Regions from separate parts of the Shewanella sp. SM95 genome, predicted to be linked through region 2. Evidence: predicted binding sites of a transcription regulator. Region 2 holds the regulator's gene; the other holds the start of a gene.
The links. The regulator sigma-54, encoded in region 2, starts transcription at its own class of promoters, with help from an activator protein. The targets are predictions, from matches to a motif close to GTTGGCACGNNNNTNGNNT.

Region 1 (7,869 bases), on a different contig from region 2:
TGCATGCGCGGATTGGACTTACACGGTAAGCCATTAGGGATTATCGATGCCTATGATAGCCAGAATGAGCAGCAAGCTAATTTGATATTAAATGGCATTTACACGGGGGCCAAAGGAACAGCACAGAGCTACCAACGCACAGATTACAAATATTTCAACGCAGAACAGCTTGCAGCCCGTCTGAACAAAACTGAAGATGAAGCGTATCAATATCCATTTCTCAGTCAATTCCCTGAAAATAGCCCCAATAGTCGTAACTTAGTCATTATTTTAGTTGAAGCATTGAGCTACGCCTATGTCGATGGCTTATCCGGATCAGATTATAAAGTCACACCATTTTTAGATGAATTATCTAAAAAAGCAGAAGTATATGACAATTTTTACGCCGTCGGTCAGCGCAGTAATTTAGGGGTTCAAGCCAGCTTATTCGGCCTACCGCCCCTAGAAAGTGTGGGCTATATTGGTGGTGGTCTCGAATTATCACGACTCACAAAAATCGGTAATATCGCCCAATCACACGGCTACCAAACCCAAATGCTGCAAAGCTCAAAACGCGATTCCATTCGCCTAGATTCCATCGCTAACTATGCGGGTTTTCAGCAATATTTAGGTCGCAGTGATATCCCCATTACCCGCACAGATTATCCCGATCCCGATGGCGCTCAATTTGGTTGGGACTATGAAATGCTAATGAAAACACTCGAACTGGCCAATAAAAGTGACAAACCTTTTATCAGTTTTTCATTTACAGGCACCACCCACATGCCATACGTAGAAACACCGAAGCACTTACAGGTTTATCCGTATGGCCAAGATACATTTACAGATTTTTTGAACACTGTTAGATATACAGATGAAGCTCTTAAAGCATTTTTTACAGAAGCTTCAAAGCAGGACTGGTACGAAAATACGACTTTCATGATTTTAGCAGATCATACCTTGTTCAATACGAAAACGCCGGGCTTAGAAAGTGCATTCCATATTCCGTTATGGATTTACCGTCCAGGGCAAAACATAACCCCTAAACGGCATAAAATACTTGCAAGCCAACTAGATATTTTACCTACAGCTTTTGATTTACTCGGTTTTAATAACGAGTTCGCATCTGTTGGACGATCACTTTATAGAGACCGAAAACCCTACAGCATAGTCGTAAAAGGGGACTTACTAGGCGCATTTACTAACTCAGGTTCGTTTTTAATTGCGGGAGATAAAATCATATCAGAGAGTGATAGTGCAGATTTTACTCAAAATGATGCTCCTAAGTATGCAGAACAACTAAAACTTGAATTCCAACTATCCCAACAGGCTGTGTTAAATAATACTTGGGCTAAATGATACATTAAGTGAATGCAAAACAATTTTGTCTCACAGACCATACTGCAGATAATGGCTTACATCACTCTCTGCAGTATTTTTAATATATACGTCATAAAATTGATTACAATCAGGCAACAGCTAGACTTTATCGCAGATAATATTCCTATACGGATATTAGGAAAATGGTTTTATGTTCCCCAACGGAGCTAACCTATGCGACCCGACCGACAGCAATTGATCCATTCGTTATTTGACGAATATATTGAGATGTATGCCTCCCGTGATGACAGGCTAACTCGTCGCTTTAGTGATAACTTTAGCGGCTATGCAGGGAGCAGTGGCCAGCTTGTCACCAGCAGGGAAGAATGGGTGCGAATCACTCGTCAGGACTTTGCACAAGTGCCTGAGCGAATCCACATCGAAATGTTAGATCTTTCTTTACAAGATCTTGCCGACAACCTCGTGGTTGTGACTGCCTTTTTTCATATCCACTTACCTATCCCTAATCCTATGCTTTCCCGCGAGACAGCACGGCTAGTGTTGATATTTCACCGAGAAAACAACGACTGGATGATTGTCCACAGCGGCATATCCATCCCCTACGGCTTAGCCCACAAAGGGGAAATTTACCCGATCGCGCGATTAGAGGAACGTAACGTCGAACTTGAATCCATGATCACAGCTCGAACTAGTGAACTGGCAGAAGCCAATAGGCAACTTGAAATACTCAGCAATACCGATGGTTTAACCAATATCGGCAATCGCCGCCTATTTGACATGATGTTACAAACAGAGTGGAGTCGTGGGCAAAGGAGCAATTCATCATTGGCCCTCATCATGCTCGATATTGACCACTTTAAACAATTTAACGATCACTATGGCCACCTCGCCGGAGACGATTGCCTTAAACAATTAGCGAGTACACTGTCCCAGTCCGGTCGCAGAGCGGGCGAATTAGTCGCTCGCTACGGCGGCGAAGAATTTGTCATTCTATTACCGAATGTCGATAATCAAACCGTACTTGAGACTGCACAGCACATTCATCAACTGATCCAATCCATTGCCATTCCGCATGCAAATACCGACCTTGGGATTGTAACAGTGAGCGCAGGCGTCGCCTATCTGCAACCCTCTAACAAACAAAATGCGTTAGAACTCGTTCGCCAAGCGGACGCCGCCCTCTACCGCGCAAAATCCGCTGGGCGCAATTGCATACGGGTGATGGATGAGGACTACTAATACCAATCGTATTAAATATCTGTTCATTCAGCGGGAGTTCTACGCGCTTTAGACAAGGCGAAGGCTTGAAGGCATAGTGGTGCTCTGTCGAAAGCCTTAAACGCAGTATAAAGCGCGTTGCCATGTAGTGAACATCAGCCGCCCTTCGGGAGCCACACAGGCATCCCACTCCCGTGTTGCATTGACTTAAAAGGGAATAACCATTTCTGCGTCAATGCGCCTTGGATTGAGATACCTGTGATGCTCTGAACTGATCAGCTATTTAATGTGATTGGTATAATACCCATTACTCAATTTATCCCAACAAAAAGCCCTGCACAGTTTCCTATGCAGGGCTTTTTAAACCGATTGACTCACCTTAAGGGCGTGTCACCTGAATTAACAGACTGGCATTAACCGCGGTTAAAGCGCTTACGATCGTTTTCAGTCAAGTGTCTCTTACGAACACGAATGTTCTTAGGCGTTACTTCAACTAATTCATCATCATCGATGAACTCAAGCGCTTGCTCAAGTGTCATTGTGATTGGCGTAGTCAACACTTGGGCTTCGTCAGTACCAGAAGCACGCATGTTGGTCAGCTGCTTACCTTTCAAACAGTTAACTGTCAAATCGTTTGAGCGAGCGTGAATACCAACCACTTGGCCTTCGTATACTTCAGCGGCGTGGCCGATAAAGAGACGACCGCGATCTTGCAGACCGAACAGTGCGAAGGTCAGAGCCTTACCCGTTGCGTTAGAGATCAATACGCCGTTAGCGCGTTGACCGATATCGCCACCTTTGTGCGGACCATAATGGTCGAATGAGTGATAAATTAGACCAGTACCAGAAGTCGCTGTCATAAACTCAGTTTGGAAACCGATTAAACCACGGCTTGGGATGATGAAGTCGATACGTACACGACCTTTACCATCAAGCTGCATGTCTTTCATTTCAGCTTTACGGGTACCTAATTTCTCGATTACTGTGCCTTGATCTTCTTCTTCAACGTCAACAGTCAAGGTTTCAAATGGTTCACACAGTTCACCGTCGATAGTTTTCAGAATAACTTCTGGACGTGATACGGCTAACTCGTAACCTTCACGACGCATGTTTTCAATCAAGATTGATAAATGCAATTCACCACGGCCAGATACACGGAAGCGATCTGGACTTTCTGTTTCTTCAACACGCAGTGCCACGTTGTGGACTAATTCTGTTTGCAGACGCTCCAGAATGTTACGTGAAGTCACATACTTACCTTCTTTACCTGCAAAAGGTGAAGTATTAACTTGGAAAGTCATGGTCAGAGTAGGTTCATCAACAGTCAAAGGTGGCATAGCTTCTACTGCACCAACGGCACAGATAGTGTCAGAAATTTTCAGCTCGCCTAAACCAGTGATAGCAACGATGTCGCCAGCGTTAGCAATTTCAACTTCAGTACGGTCTAGACCCATGTAACCTAATACTTGGCCCATTTTACCGTTACGAGTTTTGCCATCAGCGCCAATAATAGTCACTTGTTGGTTCGTTTTCACGCTACCACGCTTGATGCGGCCGATACCGATAACACCCACGTATGAGTTGTAGTCGATTTGCGAAATTTGCATCTGGAACGCGCCTTCGGCGTCAGCATCTGGGAAAGATACTTTTTCAACGATAGTTTGGAACAGCGGCGTCATATCATCGCTCGCTACATCCGGATCTAAAGTTGCAAAACCGTTTAACGCAGAAGCGTAAACGATCGGGAAATCTAACTGCTCGTCAGTTGCACCTAAGTTATCGAACAGGTCGAATACTTGGTCAATAACCCAATCTGGGCGTGCACCTGGACGGTCAATTTTGTTGATAACAACGATTGGCTTTAAGCCTTGAGCAAACGCTTTCTTCGTTACGAAGCGAGTTTGTGGCATTGGACCGTCAACGGCATCAACCAGCAATAATACTGAGTCAACCATAGACAGAACACGCTCAACCTCACCACCGAAATCGGCGTGGCCTGGGGTATCAACGATGTTAATACGGTAGTCGTTCCACTTGATGGCAGTATTCTTTGCCAGAATCGTGATCCCACGTTCCTTTTCAAGATCGTTGGAGTCCATCACCCGCTCAGTGGCTTCTCCTCGGGTTGCAAGGGTGCCTGACTGTGACAGCAACTTGTCTACCAGGGTCGTTTTGCCATGGTCAACGTGTGCAATAATGGCGATGTTACGTAAATTCTCTAGCACGGATAAACCTCTTACCATCAAACAAAAATAGGGATATTTCAGTAATTCGTTATGGTGATCGAGCTCGATCTACCACAATAAAAAGCGTGCCATTCTACTCCAGAGCGGCCTTGGCGCACAGGATTATTTTTGAACACTTATAAAACAATTCGCCAATCCTTGGGTAATTTCCGCCAATCATCCACTGAATGAAATCCTCTATAGCCAGAGTTAACGCTCTGTTTAATTGCCATATTCGTAGGAAAAATCTGAGTTAAGCAGCTGAATTTGCTATTTTTCGTATTCAATGTTAGCACTGCTAATGTCGATTTAAGCATCAGCAAAATCGACTTAGATACAGAGAAATTACCACGTGAACACACTGCAATAAATTCTGCGGCACACTTAATCTAACGTTCATGTTGGCGTTTACACCCGATGACATTAAGACTCACTTCATTGTCACGGGATACCTTTCTTACGCATCACTGATTTCACTTGGCCTGTGAACAGCAAAGACATTTCGCACATGAGAACGAACTCTTTCCTAATAATATGATAATAAACCACTATTGGATTGATAATGCGTGGCATAGTTGGACAGACTAGCGTGGTTTTATGACAATTATGCGGCGGTTATGCGGTGATAAATAGTCCCGTGCAGTGCTGCAAGTATGTGCGAGCTTCACAGAGGCGGTACTTACTGAGATAGTGAAAGCCAAAGCGTCATTGCCATCTCAGTGCCATATAAGCGGTGCATGTTATCGCTGTGCATCCCAGCTTAAGGTTTGCATGAATCAATTCAGTGCGCACCAAAATGGAGTAATGCACCAAAATGCCACAGACAAAAGCACCATTATGGTGCACACGCGAATCCAATTAAGTGCAACAAAGATTTTAAATCATGTTAATCAGTAAGTTAAATTATTGGCATGGATATCGCTTTATAGCTCGTAAGTTTGGCTCAAGATAAATCACTTGAGTTAAAAGATTATAGAAGGGGCATCCCTTTACCCTACCGGAGGCTTGAGAATGTCAGTTGAATCAGTTTTAAAGCAACTTGAAGAATTAGAAGTTAAGTTCGTTGATTTACGTTTTACCGACACTAAAGGTAAAGAGCAGCACGTATCTATTCCTTCTCATCAGGTAGATGCTGATTTCTTCGAAGACGGCAAAATGTTTGACGGTTCTTCTATCGCAGGTTGGAAGGGCATTAACGAATCAGACATGGTACTGATGCCAGATCCAACGACATTTGTACTGGATCCTTTCACCGAAGAAACCACAGCGCTGATCCGTTGTGACATTCTTGAACCCGGTACTATGACAGGTTACGACCGTGACCCACGCTCAATTGCTAAAAAAGCAGAAGCTTACCTGATCTCTACTGGTATCGCTGATACTGTATTGATTGGACCAGAACCAGAATTCTTCCTATTTGACGATGTCCGTTTCGGTACTGACATGTCAGGTTGTTTCGTTAAGATCGACGCTAAAGAAGCGGCTTGGAACTCAGGCACTAGCTACGAAGGCGGCAACACAGGTCACCGTCCATTTGTTAAAGGCGGTTACTTCCCAGTTGCACCGGTTGACTCATCACAAGACCTACGTAGCGCTATGTGTTTAGTGCTCGAAGAAATGGGCCAAGTGGTTGAAGCGCATCACCACGAAGTGGCGACTGCAGGTCAAAACGAAATCGCCACTCGCTTCAACACCTTGACTAAGAAAGCGGATGAAATCCAAATTCTGAAGTACGTAGTGCACAACATGGCACACGCTTACGGTAAGACTGCGACTTTCATGCCTAAACCCATCGTTGGTGACAACGGTAGCGGCATGCACGTTCACCAATCTCTGGCGAAAGACGGTGTTAACTTGTTCGCTGGCGACAAATACGCAGGTTTAAGTGAAACGGCTCTGTACTACATAGGTGGTATCATCAAGCACGCTCGCGCACTGAACGCTTTCACTAACCCAAGCACTAACTCTTACAAGCGTTTAGTGCCACACTTTGAAGCACCTGTTATGTTGGCCTACTCTGCCCGTAACCGCTCTGCATCAATCCGTATTCCAGTGGTACCAAGCCCTAAAGGCCGTCGTATCGAAGCACGTTTCCCTGACCCACATGCAAACCCATACTTAGGTTTCGCAGCGCTGCTGATGGCGGGTCTTGACGGTATCCAAAACAAGATCCACCCAGGTGAAGCGATGGACAAAGATCTGTACGATCTGCCTCCAGAAGAAGCGGCTGAAATCCCACAAGTGGCAACATCATTAGAAAACGCCCTTGAAAATCTGCAAGCTGACCATGAGTTCCTGACTAAAGGCGGCGTGTTCAGTGAAGATTTCATCCAATCTTATATCGTACTGAAAACAGCAGAAGCTGAGCGCGTAGCACGTACAACTCACCCACTTGAGTTTGAAATGTACTACAGCCTGTAATGGCTAGCGCTATACAACCGGCTCGCTTTATGTAATTTATACAGAAAATATAAAAGCCTCGATAGCAACGCTATCGGGGCTTTTTGTATTTTGAAGGTATATACAACTTTTATTCTGATTCAATCATCGCGTTGTTCTCTAAATAGGCATCATCGCCAACCACTCTTTTATCATTCAGAGAAGGCACGCCAGACACCGCGACAACAGCAACAATAGAGATAGATGGTTAAAAACCGATCTAAACTAAACATGGATGCAGCAGAAAAACCACCTATATAGTCGGAAGTTAACTACCGCGCCATTATTGTTAAGTGTCCACGCTTTATTCAACTAGGCTGGGTATTCTCAGGGGCAAAATCTACCAGTTGGGCAGGTTCGCCTGACTCAAATGACGCAAATGGTAAGCCATCTAACACGCGCTCATTTTTAAATACACGGATTTCAGAATCAGGTAACTGCGTCATCAGTAATGACAAGATAATGTGCATCTTATCCAATGGGCAATGAAGACGAATACTTGCACGTAAGCCCATTGTTCGTACATCCGATTGGCAGGCAATAAATGGACGATTCCGCGTTATCTTAATCAAATGGCGATGCCCATTTTTTATAGGACTCTCGTAAGTTGTCTCTACATTTTTAAAACCAGTAAAGAAAAATGCCCCCAGAGCCATTCCACCTACAC
Region 2 (7,869 bases):
CGTGCGCTCACTCCTCACCAGCGGTTTCAACCTCGCCGTGATCACAGGACGTCAATCCAAAATCGTTGAAAACCGTATGACAGCCCTTGGTGTTACCCATATTTACCAAGGCGTAGACAATAAGTTCGAGCCCTATGAAGCATTGCTCGCACTTTATGGTGTCACCCCAGAAGAAGTGGCTTATATCGGTGATGATATTGTCGATCTCCCCGTGATGAATGTCGTCGGTTTAGCGGTCAGTGTTGCTGACGGCCACCCCTATGTACGCCAACACGCCCATTTTGTGACTACGCTCAATGGTGGCCACGGTGCACTGCGTGAACTCACAGATCTGTTACTCCTAAGTCAAAATAAATTCACTTCGGCCCATGGAATGAGTATATGAGTCGTGTGACACTCGCGATTATCGCTTTTTTTGGAACCGCACTAGCGCTTTACTGGCAGGTCCAGAACAAACACAGCGGTGATTCCGATAACAGAGTTAAAGATCAAAATACCCCAGATTTCATCGTTGAAGATCTGCGCAGTGTTGAGTTCAATGAGCAAGGACTAGTGAATAGCCGTGTGACGGCGAAACACATGGAACATTATGATTCAACGAATCAAACTTTCTTTACTCAACCTGTTTATCTTGTTTATCCAGACCAAGGTAAAGCACAATGGCAGCTCAGGGCTGATCAGGGCAAGCTAAACAAGGAAACTGGCAAGGTTGTATTAGAAAATAATGTTATTATCGATGCCATTAGCCCAGAAGAACCGATTCAGACCTTGTCCACCAGTTATCTGGAACTCGATCTCAACACTATGATAATGACCTCTGACCGTACCATTTACGTCACAGGGAAAGATTTTAATATTCAAGGCCAAGGCCTTTATGCCGACCTCAACGCGCAAGAAGTGCAATTGACCAGTCAGGTAGTAGGAACATATGAAGCAAAATAACGTATTACTTGCCAGCCTAATGCTAATTATGAGCATGAGTGCTTTCGCGAAAGTGGGCGACTTAAAGCAAGAAGTCAAAATTAAAGCTGTGAGCCAAACTGCGGATATCAAAAACAACCAGATCATCTTCTTTGGTCCAGTTGAAGTTACCCAAGGCTCAATAAAAATCCAAGCAAATGAACTGCGTGCATTTTCCGCTGAAGGTGAAAATAGCAAAACTTTGGTCGCCACAGGCAACCCTGCTACGTATAGCCAAATATTAGACGATGGTCGCCCAGCATCGGCAAGCGCGAAAGAAATTCGTTACGATATGGCAAGCCGCACCTTAACACTGAAAGGTATGGCGTCATTAGATCAAGCAGGTAGCCAAGTTACAGGCAATTTAATCCGCTATAACATGATTCAACAGAAATTGATGGCCGAGAGTACTGGCAGTGGTGACGATCGCGTGATCACTATTATTCAGCCTGAAAACTATCAAGATGATGCTAAATCAGACGCTCCGGCGGATAAACCTGTAAAAAAGCAGGACTCTAAATGACCCAAATCACCTTAAGAGCACAAAATCTGGCAAAAAGTTACAAGAGTCGCCAAGTGGTTAAAGACGTCAGTCTGACGGTAAAAACCGGTCAAGTCGTTGGCCTACTCGGTCCAAACGGTGCCGGTAAAACCACGACCTTTTACATGGTTGTCGGGCTAGTGAAGAGCGATAAGGGGCATATCTTTATCGACGATGATGATTTAACCGCAGATCCTATGCATCTGCGTGCCCGCAAAGGCATAGGTTACTTACCGCAGGAAGCCAGTATCTTTCGTAAGCTAACTGTTCATGACAACATCATGGCCGTACTGCAAACTCGTAAAGAACTTAAAAACGAAGAACGAGAAGAAGAACTAGAACATCTGCTCGAAGAGTTTCATATCACCCACATCCGTGACAGCCAAGGCATGTCATTGTCGGGTGGCGAACGTCGTCGCGTCGAAATTGCGCGGGCTTTAGCCGCTAATCCTAAGTTCATTTTGCTCGATGAACCGTTTGCCGGCGTCGATCCTATTTCGGTTATCGACATCAAGAAGATTATCGAACAACTCAAAAGTCGCGGCCTTGGCGTACTGATCACAGACCATAATGTCCGCGAGACATTAGATGTATGTGAACATGCTTATATTGTGAGTCACGGAAACCTGATTGCCGAAGGAACTCCAGCAGAGATCTTAGACAATCAGCAAGTTAGGGCTGTGTACTTAGGTGAACAATTCAGGCTATAGTTAATCGAGCGAAGCCTATGGAGACAATTTATACCGCCATTAGGCTTCACTCAAAATGATAATAAGCGACCTCCTCCAACAATAATAACGTAGGGATCAGCGGTAACATGAAAGCGTCACTCCAGCTCAAACTGGGTCAACAGTTAACCATGACGCCACAATTACAACAGGCCATACGTCTGTTGCAACTGTCGTCATTAGAACTGCAGCAAGAGATCCAGCAAGCATTAGATTCTAATCCCCTTCTCGAGCTGGAAGAGGATCAATTCGACGCCACTAAACCCCCTGTAAACCAAACGCTATCCGATACGGATTTCAGTGAATCTAGCACTCTGCCACCAGAAAAAGACAGCTCCACCATAGACACGGCAGAGTCGCTAACCAAAGAATCCATGCCCGATGAGCTCCCCATGGACACCACATGGGATGAAGTGTTTACCGCCTCCCCAAACTCAGGCCCCGGCGGCAGTCGTGAAGACGATATGCCCTTCCAAGGCGAGACCAGTGAAGGTTTGTACGAACACTTAGAATGGCAAAAAAACCTCACGCCGTTTTCTGAAACCGATTTAGCCATTGCCACCGCCATTATTGATGCCATCGACGATCAGGGCTATCTCACCCAAAGCACTGAAGAAATTCTCGAAGCCATGGGCAATCCTGAAGTTGAGCTTGACGAAGTCGAAGCCGTACTCAAGCGCATTCAGCATTTTGATCCCATAGGCGTTGCCGCACGCGATTTAAGTGAATGCCTGCTGATCCAACTGTCGCATTTCGCCGCTGATACTCCCAACCTAGAAAACGCCCGCATGCTGATCAAAGATCATTTAGATCTGATCGCCGCCCGTGATTTTAGATTATTGATGCGTAAGACTAAATTAAAAGAAGATGAATTAAGGGATGGTATAGCACTTATCCAAACCCTCAATCCTCGCCCAGGTTTGTTGATCACGCCCAATAATGACGAATACGTTATCCCAGATGTGTCTGTGTCGAAGAAAAATGGCCGCTGGGTCGTTGAGCTTAATCCTGACTGCATGCCCAAAATCAATGTAAATCAACATTATGCTTCTATGGCACGCAGTACCAAAAACCAAGCCGATAGCCAATTTATTCGCGGCCATCTGCAAGAGGCTAAATGGTTTATTAAGAGCCTAGAAAGCCGTAACGATACTTTGCTTAAAGTTGCTAATTGCATAGTGCAATATCAGCAAGGTTTCTTTGAGTACGGTGAAGAAGCCATGAAGCCTATGGTGCTTAACGATATTGCCGAAGCGGTAGAAATGCATGAGTCCACCATCTCACGGGTCACAACTCAAAAATACATGCATACCCCTAAGGGACTTTTTGAACTAAAATACTTCTTCTCTAGCCACGTCGGTACTGACGATGGTGGTGAGTGCTCATCCACAGCAATCAGAGCCTTTATCAAGAAACTGGTTGCAGCGGAAAACCAGAAAAAACCATTAAGCGATAGTAAGATGGCACAACTTCTGGCAGAACAAGGGATCAACGTAGCCCGCAGAACCATTGCGAAGTACCGAGAGGCTATGCTTATTCCACCTTCTAATCAGCGTAAAAGTTTATAACCTACAGTGGATATCGGAGGACGTTTCTATGCAAATAAACCTAAGTGGGCACCATATCGAAATTACCGAATCGTTACGTGCATATGTAGAAGAAAAGTTTTCAAAACTTGAACGCCATTTCGAACAGATCAATAATGTGCACGTTGTGCTCAATGTTGAGAAAATGCAACAGATTGCCGAAGCGAGAATAAACCTCATAGGTGGTGAAGTTTTTGCTACTTCAGAGCATGCTGACATGTATGCCGCTATAGACGCCCTGATTGACAAGCTTGACCGTCAGGTTATTAAACACAAAGAGAAGTTAACAAAACACTAATAATGGAACTTTGTACCATACTGCGGCCGGAGTGCACTACCTGCGCCACTCCGGGCAGCAAGAAAAAGGTACTGGAACTCATCAGCGACTTAGTCGCTGCCCAGTACCCGACCCTCTCATCTCAAGAGATATTCGAAAGCCTAGTGGCGCGCGAAAAGATGGGGAGCACAGGTATAGGTAACGGCATCGCCATTCCACATGGTCGACTAGCCGATATAGATCAGCCCATTGCCATACTAATTAAGTGTGAAGAGCCGATAGCATTTGATGCTATCGATAAGCAACCTGTTGATATTTTATTTGCACTACTGGTGCCTGCAGACCAATGTCAGCAGCACTTAAGTACCTTGTCTTGCATGGCCGAAAAGCTGAGCGACAAGCAAATATTAAAGCAATTACGCAAGACGCATGATGAAACGGAACTCTATCAGGTAATCACTGGATGAAACTGGTCATAGTGTCGGGCCGCTCAGGCTCAGGCAAATCTGTCGCCCTTAGGGTACTCGAAGATCTCGGCTATTATTGTGTCGATAACCTTCCCTTGCCATTGATTGGCAGTTTGCTTGAGCAACTCAAAGGCAGTAACGATCTCGTCGCCATCAGTGTCGACGTGCGTAACATGCCTGAGCAGGATAAGGTCTTAGTGAAACAACTCGCTAGCCTACCTCCAGATACTGAGTTAACGAGCTTCTTCCTTAACTCCAGCGATAAAATTCTGCTCAAGCGTTACAGCGAAACCCGCCGTTTGCATCCTTTGTCGAAGAGCCGAGTCTCTTTGCAAGAAGCGATAAAGCTGGAGGGAAAACTGCTCGAGCCTATGTCAAAACTGGTCGATCACTACATAGATACGTCGAATCTGAATATCTATGATTTAAGCGACCAAGTCAGACAAATTCTCCTTGGTAGTGTCGATAAAGAACTCGTGATCAACTTCGAGTCCTTTGGCTTTAAGCACGGAATGCCCACCGAAGCCGACTTTATGTTCGATGTGCGCTTTCTGCCCAATCCCCACTGGGAGTTGGCGCTGCGGCCATTGACTGGCTTAGATGAACCCGTAGCTGAGTTCTTAAATCGTCAACCACTGGTTAATAAGTTCATCTGGCAAATCGAAAATTTACTGGAGACTTGGCTGCCGCACCTCGAGCGTAACAATCGCAGTTATTTAACTGTGGCCATTGGCTGCACAGGTGGACAGCACAGATCGGTTTACGTCGCAGAGCAATTGGCAAAACGCTTTAGTAACGGTAAACATAAAGTTTATGCCCGTCATCGAGAGCTCAATAATGCCAAAACTTGAACGTCAGATAACCATCTGTAATAAGCTCGGTTTACATGCCCGTGCCGCCACTAAGTTGGTGGTACTGGCTTCCGAGTTTGATGCGACCATCACCTTAATCCAAGGCGATAAACAAGCATCGGCCGCCAGTGTACTTGGCTTACTGATGCTTGAAACTGGCATGGGTAAAACCATCAAGCTGATCGCCGAAGGCCCAGATGCAGAGCCGGCTCTCGATGCTATTTGTGCCTTAATCGACGCTAAGTTTGACGAAGCCTGTTAGTTTCACTTCACACTAAGCACTTCATCGTTAGTTTCACTTCATGTCTAGTTTAAAAAACTTGCCATTCACACATGGCAAAACATTTGTCGCTCGACGATACAAGCCACAGGCGATTACACTAGCGGTCATTGCGCTGGCCTTAACCTTACCTTAGCCGCCTTAATCTGTGTCATCGACTGACGCTTAGTCACCGCTAAATCCTAGCCCAACACTAAGATCTCAAACCAATTTGCCGCACAATGGAGGACAAATGCCCGTAGATAATGCAGAAAACGATCACACCGGACATAGTCTTGACCAGTTAAACCAAGCGCTTAGCAGCGGCATGTTCGTGCATGTGCGCAATATGCTGCAAAAAATGGCCGCCTCAGATATCGCGCTGATCTTAGAATCATCACCGCCAAGTGCCAGACAAGTACTGTGGCAGCTCATCGATCAGGAACAAATAGGCGACATACTCGATGAGTTGAGTGAAGAACTCAAAGACCCACTTATCCGCAGCATGAGCCCTGAGCGAGTCGCGAAAGCGACAGCAAGCATGGACACCGACGATCTCGCCTATATTCTGCGAAGTCTACCCGACGCAGTTTACAAACAAGTGCTGCAGTCGATGACGGAACAAAATCGCCTGAGGGTAGAACAAGCCCTATCTTATCCAGATGAGACCGCCGGCAGCTTGATGAACACAGATACAGTCACCTTAAGACCCGATGTGAATATCGATGTGGTGCTGCGCTATCTTCGGCAAAGGGGCAACCTACCCGATACCACAGATACCTTATATGTGGTCGACAAACAGGACAAAGTCCTTGGCGGTGTTAGGCTGGCAGATCTGCTGACTTGCGCGCCAAGCACCACAATTCGCAATATCATGGATCCCAATATTCAAAGTATTCCGGTGAGCATGTCCGACAGCGAAGTCGCGCAAAAATTCGAACGCAATGACTGGGTATCGGCACCTGTCGTCGACTGTGATGGTAAGCTGCTCGGGCGTATCACAATCGATGACGTAGTCGATGTTATCCGCGAAGATGCTGAACATTCCATGATGGGTATGGCGGGGATGGACGGAGATGAAGATACCTTTGGTCCTGTACTAAAAAGTACCCTACGTCGCTCGCTCTGGCTCACCATAAACTTATTCGCCGCCCTGCTCGCATCGTCGGTCAGCAATATGTTTGAAGGCACTATTGAGCAATTTGCCACTATCGCCATCCTAATGACGATTGTCCCTAGCATGGGCGGTGTTGCCGGTAATCAGACCTTAGCGCTCGTGATCCGTGGTATTGCTTTAGGCCATATCGGCCAAAGCAACGCCCGCTGGCTTATCGGTAAAGAGCTATCTATTGGTTTTCTCAATGGCTTGATGTGGTCTATTTTAGTCTTTGTCGCCGTGTGGCTATGGAAGGATGATATGGCACTGGCGGGATTAATTGGTAGCGCCATGCTGATCAACATGACAGTAGCAGGGCTTGCAGGTGCGAGTATTCCATTGATTTTAAAAAGACTTAAAATCGATCCTGCCCTCGCTGGCGGTATGGTGCTCACCACAGTCACTGACGTGGTTGGCCTGTTCGCCTTCCTCGGGTTAGCGACGCTCTACTTGATGAACTAACGCTTTAACAGTTTGAGCTAATAACAAAAACGGCACCTCAAAGGTGCCGTTTTTTATCCCGCAGGAAAACTAAAGAAGGCTATTTTGCCGGAGGTTGGAAACCATAACTGCTCAAAATCGCTTGGCCTTTTGTCGATAGAATAAACTCAGCTAACGGCTTAGCGGCAGTATTAGCGCCTTGTAAAACCAGTAAACCATAGTCGGCACCCACGGCGAGCTCCTGCGGTAAGTCGATGATTTGTAAACTCGGCACTTCTTTTTTAGCCAGCACAGCATTAGTGCAATAGGTTAAAAAGATATCCGCTTGCTTGTTTTCCATCACCCAGCCATAGGGGTTGCGATCTTTAGGCGGTTTAACGCTCTCAGGGCCGCCCGCCAGTTGTAATGCCTTGGTCTCTAACGCAGCTTTCGCATTGGGTTTTACCGCTTCGGCCTTAGCAAAAACGGCCCAGGCATAATCACCCGCGGGGTCGGCTTTCGGGGTTGAGGTGCCGACTTTAATCTTAGGATCTAACAAGGTATCGAGTAACGTCGAACTCGTCACCTGAACTGTGTCTTGAGCAACAGCGCAGAGTTGATTAC

Region 1: the regulator sigma-54 is predicted to act here: its motif matches at 5,669-5,687, upstream of glnA (glutamate--ammonia ligase).

Annotation. Positions count from the first base shown of each region.
Region 1 covers NZ_JAKKSE010000015.1:131,552-139,420, forward strand. Annotated here, with positions in the region: gene L5M29_RS16140 (LTA synthase family protein) at 1-1,338, shown strand, start outside; gene L5M29_RS16145 (GGDEF domain-containing protein) at 1,534-2,559, shown strand; gene typA (translational GTPase TypA) at 2,952-4,763, opposite strand; gene glnA (glutamate--ammonia ligase) at 5,775-7,184, shown strand; gene L5M29_RS16160 (hypothetical protein) at 7,511-7,869, opposite strand, start outside.
Region 2 covers NZ_JAKKSE010000018.1:65,974-73,842, forward strand. Annotated here, with positions in the region: gene kdsC (3-deoxy-manno-octulosonate-8-phosphatase KdsC) at 1-385, shown strand, start outside; gene lptC (LPS export ABC transporter periplasmic protein LptC) at 382-942, shown strand; gene lptA (lipopolysaccharide transport periplasmic protein LptA) at 929-1,483, shown strand; gene lptB (LPS export ABC transporter ATP-binding protein) at 1,480-2,211, shown strand; gene L5M29_RS17700 (RNA polymerase factor sigma-54) at 2,319-3,797, shown strand; gene hpf (ribosome hibernation promoting factor) at 3,826-4,113, shown strand; gene ptsN (PTS IIA-like nitrogen regulatory protein PtsN) at 4,116-4,559, shown strand; gene rapZ (RNase adapter RapZ) at 4,556-5,410, shown strand; gene L5M29_RS17720 (HPr family phosphocarrier protein) at 5,397-5,672, shown strand; gene mgtE (magnesium transporter) at 5,923-7,287, shown strand; gene L5M29_RS17730 (molybdate ABC transporter substrate-binding protein) at 7,367-7,869, opposite strand, start outside.